DNA from 2 places in the Streptomyces sp. NPDC050418 genome. Region 2 is predicted to be linked to the other one. Evidence: riboswitches for the same ligand, from Rfam matches in the RefSeq annotation. Region 2 holds a riboswitch; the other holds the start of a gene.

Region 1 (4,406 bases), on a different contig from region 2:
CCGGCCGGCACCTTCGCGAGGCCGGTGGCGATCCGGCGCAGATCCAGCCACGGGACACCGACACCGCCGCCGGGGGCGTGCGGGTTGAGCCACAGGCCGTAGTGGTCGGGGTAGAGGGTGTGCGCGACATCGAGACCGGAGACGACCTCGTGCGCCCTGTTCCAGCCGGAGGCGGCGAGCTCCTGCGCGGAGGTGACGCAGGGGGCGTACGAGAACCCGTCGATCTCCATGTTCCCGTACTGGGCGTCGGGCGAGCCGGCCTGGCCGTGCCAGAGCAGCATCCAGATCCGGCCGTCCGTGACGGCCTGGAGCAGCGCCTCGTACGCGTCGTACCGCCCGGGTGTCACCTGGCGCAGCATGTGCTCGACCTGCCCGGCCGCAGCCGTGCCCGACGCACTCACTCTTGACCGCCCCTTCGCCCCGCTTTTTTCAAGATGTTGCAGCCCTACGCCCCGCACCGTCACGTCCGTCAACACCGCGACGTTCCGGCCCGGGCTATGTAACCAGCTTATGCGGCGCTTCTGACACCGACTTGACGCTCCCCGTGACGAATTTCGCGCGGCGCGGGGTGTATGCGGTATCACGCGCGGGCTACGCGTGCTCCCGGCGGTAGAACGGGCGGACCTTCGCGGACATCCAGTCTCCGACCGGGTCCTGGGCCACGTCGAGGAGGACCAGGTTGACCGGCCAGGGCGGTGTGATCCGGCCAAGCGCGCGGCCGAGCGCGTCCATGGGGAGGTTGCGTCCGGCGCCCTCCCACTGGGACAGCTCGACGCCGATGAAGAGCACCGGGTCGGCGGTCTCGATCGCGGCGAGGCAGCGGCGGGCGACGAGCACGATGCCGATGGCCTCGAACTCCTCGGCGGCCGCGCGCAGGAAGTCGACCGGGTCCTCCTGCCAGTCCGGCTCGTAGAGGCGGACGCGGCCGCCGGCGGCCGGTCCGTCGAGCGGGGTGCGGCCCGCGCGGCACAGCTCGGCGACGGCGGGCGGCGGGAGCGGGATGCCGACGGCGCCGTCGGGGTTCACGACGATGCCCGCCTGCGGCGGCAGGCCGCGGGCGAAGTCGACGGCGGGGGCGACGGTGAAGGACATCGCGGGTCCGGTGACCTGGGTCAGCTGCTGCTGCGAGCTGAAGACGGGGACGTACGCCTGGCCGTCGAGCTCGAGCGTGGGCACATCGAGGTTCTGGCTGCCGCGGCCGCCGCCGTTGGGGAGCGGGACCCAGATGAAGCTGCGGCCGAGGACCTCCAGGATGCGGGCGCCCGCGGCGGGGCCCGCGCCGAGCGAGGCCGCGAGGACCTCCTCGAGCTCGTTGGCGGGCCAGCCCTGCGCCTGCGCGTACATCTCGCCCTGCCCCGGACCGTCCATCTGGCGCCCCACCTCTCGATATGTGCGGCTCGACCCTAGCGCGGGGCTCGCGCAGGGCCAGGCCGAGCCTCAGGCCGTACGGAAGCCGAGGACCCGCAGTGCGGCGGCCGTCTCGCGGTCGAGCAGGACCGCCGAAGCGCAGCCCGCGGGCAGGAGGCCGCGTTCCGCGTCGCGGACCAGGCGGCCGACCGCGCCGCGGTGCCGGCTGAACGCGTACCGGGACACCCCGCGGCCGCGGTCGCGCTGGCCGGCCAGGGCGGTTGACGGGTCGACGTCGAGCAGCAGCAGATGCAGGGAGCTGCCGCGGCGGCGGGCCTCGCGGGCCAGCCAGCGGCGGACCCAGGCCTGCGTCCCGCAGTCGTGCACCACGACCTCGGCGCCCGAGCGCAGCGTGCGGCGCAGCCGCGCGTAGTGCGCGACGCGGACGAGGGGGCGGTAGAGCGCGTACGGCAGGAAGCTCGGCATGAAGGCGGCCCAGCGGTCGCGGGAGTCCTGCGAGTCGAGCCGGGGGGCGCGCACCGCGCGCTGGATCAGGGTGGTCTTGCCGCTGCCGGGCAGTCCGGAGACGACCACGAGGTCGCCGGGGGCGAAGAGCAGCCGGTCGGGCCCGGTCCTGCCGCGCAGGTCGCGGACCACGGACGGCCCGGTGTCGCGCACCGCCGTGAGGCGGCGCCTCGGCCCTGCCTGTGTGGGCACGGCGGCCGCGCCGTTCGTGACGTAGGCGCCGGCGCCTGAGTGCTGCACTGTGATCGTCCTCCCCCTCGATGGACCGGGGACTGGCCTCCTGTGGGGCTCCGCCTCTTCTTCCGCTGCCGCTTCCTGTGCTCCGTGACCGGGAGACCGTCCTCGCACTTTGCCCTCCCGAGTGTAAAGAGTCGGTAATTCACGGGGACCTGGTTTTCGCCTGCCCGGTTCCCGCCGGTTTCTGCCGGCGCACCCCGGGCGACGGGTTCCCGAGGACGTGCAATGATGTGCGCGCCAACTGCATACCGGCCGTTCGAACCCGCGCGGGAGAGTCCCGGACCCCAGGTCCGGGCGCCGAAGGAGCAAGTCCCTCCCTTGAATCTCTCAGGCCCCGTACCGCGCGGACGAGGCAACTCTGAAAAGCGAGCCGTCGTGTGACGTGCGGCTCCACCCAAGGTGCAAGCCACATCCCGTACTACGTGTGGGCGTGGTGAACCTCTCAGGTTTATGACAGATGGGGAGGAACGACCTCACCAGTCATGCCCTGGGAGCCCTTGAAGATGAGCAACGCCCCCCGTCTGACCGCACTCGACGCCCTGCACCGTTCGCTCGGCGCCACGATGACCGACTTCGCCGGCTGGGACATGCCGCTGCGGTACGCCAGTGAGCGCGACGAGCACAACGCCGTCCGCACCAAGGCCGGTCTTTTCGACCTCTCGCACATGGGCGAGATCGCCGTCACCGGCCCCGAGGCCGCCAAGCTGCTCGACTACGCGCTGGTCGGCAACATGGGCACGGTCGGTGTCGGCCGCGCCCGCTACACCATGATCTGCCGGGCCGACGGCGGCATCCTCGACGACCTGATCGTCTACCGCCTCGCCGACCAGGAGTACATGGTCGTCGCCAACGCCTCGAACGCGCAGGTCGTGCTCGACGCGCTGACCGAGCGCCAGGCCGGTTTCGACGCCGTCGTCCGCGACGACCGCGACGCCTACGCGCTGCTCGCCGTGCAGGGCCCGCACTCCCCCGCCATCCTCAAGGCCGTCACCGACGCCGACCTGGACGGCCTGAAGTACTACGCCGGTCTGCCCGGCACGGTCGCCGGTGTGCCCGCGCTGATCGCCCGCACCGGCTACACGGGCGAGGACGGCTTCGAGCTCTTCCTCAAGCCCGAGCACGCCGAGACGGTCTGGCAGGCGCTCACCGAGGCGGGCCAGGAGTACGGCCTGGTCCCGGCCGGTCTGTCCTGCCGTGACACGTTGCGTCTGGAGGCCGGCATGCCGCTGTACGGGCATGAGCTGAGCACCTCGCTGACGCCGTTCGACGCCGGTCTGGGCCGGGTCGTCAAGTTCGAGAAGGACGGCGACTTCGTGGGCCGCGAGGCGCTGGCCGCCGCCGCCGAGCGCGCCGAGCAGAACCCGCCGCGCAAGCTCGTCGGCCTGATCGCCGAGGGCCGCCGCGTCCCGCGCGCCGAGATGCAGGTCGTCGCCGACGGCGAGGTCATCGGTTCGGTCACCTCCGGCGCCCCGTCGCCGACGCTCGGCAAGCCGATCGCGATGGCGTACGTCGACGCCGCGCACGCCGAGGCCGGTACAAAGGGTGTGGGCGTGGACATCCGCGGCACGCACGAGCCGTACGAGGTCGTCGCGCTGCCGTTCTACAAGCGCCAGAAGTAGCCCTCGCCGGGCCGCATCACCCTTCGTCACCCCTCATCCCGCACCACTCCCCCGCGTACAGGAGAATTCAGGCCATGAGCAACCCCAAGGAACTGCGGTACAGCAAGGAGCACGAGTGGCTGTCGGCCGCCGCGGACGGCGTCTCGACGGTCGGCATCACGGAGCACGCGGCCAACGCGCTCGGCGACGTGGTCTTCGTGCAGCTCCCCGAGGTCGGCGACACGGTGACCGCCGGTGAGTCCTGTGGCGAGCTGGAGTCGACGAAGTCGGTCTCCGAGCTGTACGCCCCGGTCACCGGTGAGGTCGTCGAGGCCAACCAGGACGTCGTGGACGACCCGTCGCTCGTGAACTCGGCCCCGTTCGAGGGCGGCTGGCTGTTCAAGGTGCGCGTCGAGGCCGAGCAGGACGGTCTGATGTCCGCCGACGAGTACACCGCGTTCTCCGGAAGCTGAGGCCCGTACTTTCATGTCCTCTCTCAACACCTCGCTGCATGAGCTCGACCCGGACATCGCCGCCGCGGTCGACGCCGAGCTGAAGCGCCAGCAGTCCACGCTCGAGATGATCGCCTCGGAGAACTTCGCTCCGGTCGCGGTCATGGAGGCGCAGGGCTCGGTCCTCACCAACAAGTACGCCGAGGGCTACCCGGGCCGCCGCTACTACGGCGGCTGCGAGCACGTG
Region 2 (4,406 bases):
CGTTCAGCTTCATGGTGCAGGAGCCGAGCGGGATCATGCCGCGGTCGAGCGCGTAGTCCTTGTCCGAGAGCTTGCGCAGGTAGCGCAGCATCGCGGTCTCGGAGCGGTGCTCGTGGAAGACCGGGTGCGTCAGGTACTCGTCGGAGCGCAGCAGCCCGGCGGGCAGCGCCTCACCGGCGGCGGCGTCCAGGGCCTCGATGTCACCGCTGACACCGAACGCGGACCAGACGGCGGCCAGCTGCGTACGGGTGGTGGTCTCGTCACAGGACAGCGCGACGTGGTCGCCGTCGACCAGGTGCAGGTTGACCCCGCCCTCGCGCGCGGCGGACACGACCTCGGCGGCCTTGCCCGGGACGCGCACGGTGAGGGTGTCGAAGAACGAACCGTGCACGACCTCGACGCCACCGGCCTTCAGGCCCTCGGCGAGGATCGAAGCGTAACGGTGCGTGCGGCGGGCGATGTCCGCGAGGCCCTGCGGGCCGTGGTACACCGCGTACATACCGGCCATGACGGCGAGCAGCACCTGCGCGGTGCAGATGTTGCTGGTCGCCTTCTCACGGCGGATGTGCTGCTCACGGGTCTGCAGCGCGAGGCGGTACGCCTTGTTGCCGTCGGCGTCGACGGAGACACCGACGAGGCGGCCGGGCAGGCTGCGCGCGAACTTCTCGCGGACCGCCATGTAGCCGGCGTGCGGACCGCCGAAGCCCATCGGCACACCGAAGCGCTGCGTCGTACCGACGGCGATGTCGGCGCCCAGCTCACCGGGCGAGGTGAGCAGCGTGAGCGCGAGCAGATCGGCGGCGACGGTGACGATCGCACCGAGCTTGTGCGCCTGCTCGATGACGGGCTTGAGGTCGCGCACGGCGCCGGAGGCGCCCGGGTACTGCAGCAGCACACCGAAGACACCGCGCTCGGCGATCTCGGCGGGGATGCCCTGCGACAGATCCGCGACGACGACCTCGACACCGGTCGGCTCTGCGCGCGTCTCGATCACGGCGATGGTCTGCGGCAGCGCGTCGGCGTCGACCAGGAACACGCCCTGCTTGACCTTGCCGACGCGGCGCGCGAGCGCCATGGCCTCGGCGGCGGCGGTGCCCTCGTCGAGCAGCGAGGCGCCGGAGGTCGGCAGACCGGTCAGGTCGGCGACGACGGTCTGGAAGTTGAGCAGCGCCTCCAGGCGCCCCTGCGAGATCTCCGGCTGGTACGGGGTGTACGCCGTGTACCAGGACGGGTTCTCCATGACGTTGCGCAGGATCACCGGCGGCGTGAAGGTGCCGTAGTAGCCGAGACCGATCATGGGCGCGAGCACTTCGTTGCGATCGGCGAGCGTCCGCAGTTCGGCGAGCACCTCGGCCTCGGTGCGCCCCTCGGGCAGCCCGAGCGCCTCGGCGCTCTTGATCACGTCCGGCACCGCGGCCGCGGTCAGCTCGTCGAGCGAGCCATAGCCGACCTGGGCGAGCATCTTGGCGCGGGCCTCGGCATCGGGGCCGATGTGGCGCTGCTCGAAGGGGATGCCGCGCTCGAGCTCGTGGAGCGGGATGCGGTTGGCGGTCATTACGGAGGCCTCCTGGTCGTATGCGACCTGCGAGGGGCACCACGGCGCGGGTACCCGGACGGCCTCCCCCTCTGTCATCTCAACCTGAGAGTTTCACCGGCCCGCGGCACACGTTTCCGTGATGCCCTCGGTCCGGCTTTCACCGTCGGTGAGAGCGGAAGCCGTCGACGTCCGCCCTGCTTTCCAGAGTGACCTCGTCCGTGCGGTACGGGTGCCTGAGAGATTCCGGGGAGGATTTGCTCCTTCGGCGCCTCCTGCCAGTACGTTCACCGGACTCGGAGAGCTCTCCCGCACGGGGTCAGCAGCCGTCTGCCAGCCTACCAGCGGGCACACGGCACGATTCCGCGCGTACGGCCCCTTCCTCCTCCGAGTGGCCACGCACCCGAAAGTGGCTTTTCGTAGGAAAACAGGGAATCCGCATGACTTTGTGAACCGGCTTTGCGAACCACGTGGAGGCACCGTGCAGACCGACATCGACCCGCGCAGCCTGATCGGCCGCAAGGCCTTCGACCGCAACGGCTCCAAGCTCGGCACCGTGGACGAGGTCTATCTCGACGATGCGACGGGCGTCCCGGAGTGGGCGGCGATACGCACGGGCCTGTTCAGCCGGGACGCCTTCGTCCCTCTCGAACCCAGCGAACTGGTCGAGGGCACCCTCCACGTCCCCTACGAGCGCGCCCTGATCAAGGACGCCCCCGACTTCGGCGTGGGCCGCCACCTCTCCCCGGAGCAGGAGCTGCAGCTCTACCACCACTACGGTCTGTCCCTCACCGACCCGACCGATCCCCCGCAGGACCAGAATTTCGGCCACATCGCGGGCCAGGACTCCTGACCGCGGCACCCCGGCTTCTCACTCGTCCCGCCCGGCTACTCCCCCGTATCCACCAGCGGCAACGGCTCCCCGGGCTCCAGATCGGGGTCGTCGACCCGGAACGTCTTCACCCGTCCCGGCCCCGAGTCCGGCGTCTCGAACCGCACCGTCACCCGCCCCAGACCACTCCCCTGGACCCACCCGGGCCCGAACTCCGTATGCCGCACATCGTGCCCGGCGTACCACCGCCGCTCGGCAGGCTCGGCCTCCACGGGCTCCGCGCCGGCCGGGGGCGGAGACGGCGATGCGGTTGAGGACGGCGAAGGCAGATCGTCATCACCTTCATGACCGGGATCCGCCCCCTCGGCCACCCCGTCCTCGCCGCCCGCCCGCGCCTCGGCGGCCCGCGCCTCCGCCTCGGCAGCCTGCGCCTCCGCTTGGGCAGCCTGCGCCTGGGCGAAGAGGTCCTCCTGCGTGTAGTCGGCGAGCCCGCTCACCCCGACCCCGAGCAACCGCACCCCGCCCGTCGTGTCCACCGCTTCGAGCAGCCGGGCTGCCGCTTCGCGCACCACGGCCGGATCGTCCGTCGGCCCCCGCAGCGTCTCGGACCGGGTGAGCGTCGAGAAGTCGTAGCGCCGCACCTTGAGCACCACGGTCCGCCCCGAGTGCCCGGCGGCCCGCAGCCGCTGCACACAGCGCTCGGCCAGCCGGTCCACCTCGTACCGCACCCGTACACGGTCGTGGATGTCCACGTCGAAGGTGTCCTCGACCGACACCGACTTGGTCTCCCGCTCGGCCACCACGGGCCGCTCGTCCACCGCGAGCGCCATCGTGTACAGATGCCCGCCGTGCGCCTTCCCCAGCAGCCGTACGAGCTCGTCCTCACCGGCCTCGGCGATCTCCCCCACGGTCGTGATCCCGGCCCGCCGCAGGTGGTCACCGGTGGCGGGCCCGACCCCCGGCAGGATCCGGACGGACTTGTCCGCGAGCAGTTCCCGCTCGGTCCCGGGAGTGATCAGCCGCAGCCCGTCGGGCTTGGCCTCCTCGGACGCGATCTTCGCGAGCATCTTCGACGCGGCGAGCCCCACCGACCCGGTCAGCCCGGTGACGGTCCGTATGTCGGCCCGCAGCTTCTCGCCCACGGCGAGCGCCGACGCGGTGTCCCAGGCGACCTCGCCCGCCTCCAGGTCCACGAACGCCTCGTCCAGGCTCAGCGGCTCCACCAGCGGCGACAGCTCGCCGAGCAACCGCATGACCTGCCGGCTGATGTCCCGGTACAGACCGAAGCGCGGCACCAGATACGCCGCGTTCGGCGCGAGCCGCCGCGCCTGCCCGATCGGCATCGCCGAGTGCACCCCGAACCGCCGGGCTTCGTACGAGGCGGTGGCCACCACCCCGCGCGGCCCGAGCCCGCCCACGACCACGGCTTTTCCGCGCAGACTCGGCTTGGCTGCCTGCTCCGCCGAGGCGTAGAAGGCATCCATGTCGAGATGCAGGATGGTGGGCGCGGATCTCACAGGTCCGATGCTGCCCTACGGCACTGACAACGGCCCCGGATCCACCGGGGCCGCGCGTCACACAGCGCGGTTACGGCGCCGCGCCAGCTCATCCGAGGGGTTGTGCCCGATGAGGGTCTCCCCGGTGTCCACACGCTCCCCGTGGAGCTGCGAGAGGGCCGTCTCCACATCGCGCCAGACGACACCCACGGCGATCCCGAAGATCCCCTGGCCGCCCTGGAGCAGATCCACGACCTCGTCGGGCGAGGTGCACTCGTAGACCGTCGCTCCGTCGCTCATGAGGGTCATACGTTCCAGATCGGCGAAGCCGCGCTCGCGCAGGTGCTGCACGGCGGCGCGGATGTTCTGGAGCGAGACGCCGGTGTCCAGGAACCGCTTCACGATCTTCAGGACGACGACGTCCCGGAAGCTGTAGAGCCGCTGGGTCCCGGACCCGAAGGCGGACCGCACGCTCGGCTCGACGAGGCCCGTACGGGCCCAGTAGTCCAGCTGCCGGTAGGTGATCCCGGCCGCCGCACAAGCG

What was found. A riboswitch is a leader RNA that binds a small molecule or an ion and turns the genes downstream of it on or off. The one in region 2 is predicted to bind glycine.
Region 1: another riboswitch for glycine. It lies ahead of gcvT (glycine cleavage system aminomethyltransferase GcvT); the one in region 2 lies ahead of gcvP (aminomethyl-transferring glycine dehydrogenase).

The regions. Positions count from the first base shown of each region.
Region 1 covers NZ_JBITIG010000013.1:81,172-85,577, forward strand. Annotated here, with positions in the region: gene ACIBI4_RS28645 (enhanced serine sensitivity protein SseB C-terminal domain-containing protein) at 1-401, opposite strand, end outside; gene ACIBI4_RS28650 (enhanced serine sensitivity protein SseB) at 592-1,368, opposite strand; gene ACIBI4_RS28655 (AAA family ATPase) at 1,438-2,118, opposite strand; glycine riboswitch at 2,367-2,461, shown strand; gene gcvT (glycine cleavage system aminomethyltransferase GcvT) at 2,613-3,728, shown strand; gene gcvH (glycine cleavage system protein GcvH) at 3,803-4,180, shown strand; gene glyA (serine hydroxymethyltransferase) at 4,194-4,406, shown strand, end outside.
Region 2 covers NZ_JBITIG010000002.1:647,283-651,688, forward strand. Annotated here, with positions in the region: gene gcvP (aminomethyl-transferring glycine dehydrogenase) at 1-1,555, opposite strand, end outside; glycine riboswitch at 1,749-1,856, opposite strand; gene ACIBI4_RS07270 (PRC-barrel domain-containing protein) at 2,016-2,387, shown strand; partial or broken gene ACIBI4_RS07275 (DNA polymerase IV) at 2,309-3,883, opposite strand; gene ACIBI4_RS07280 (MerR family transcriptional regulator) at 3,941-4,406, opposite strand, start outside.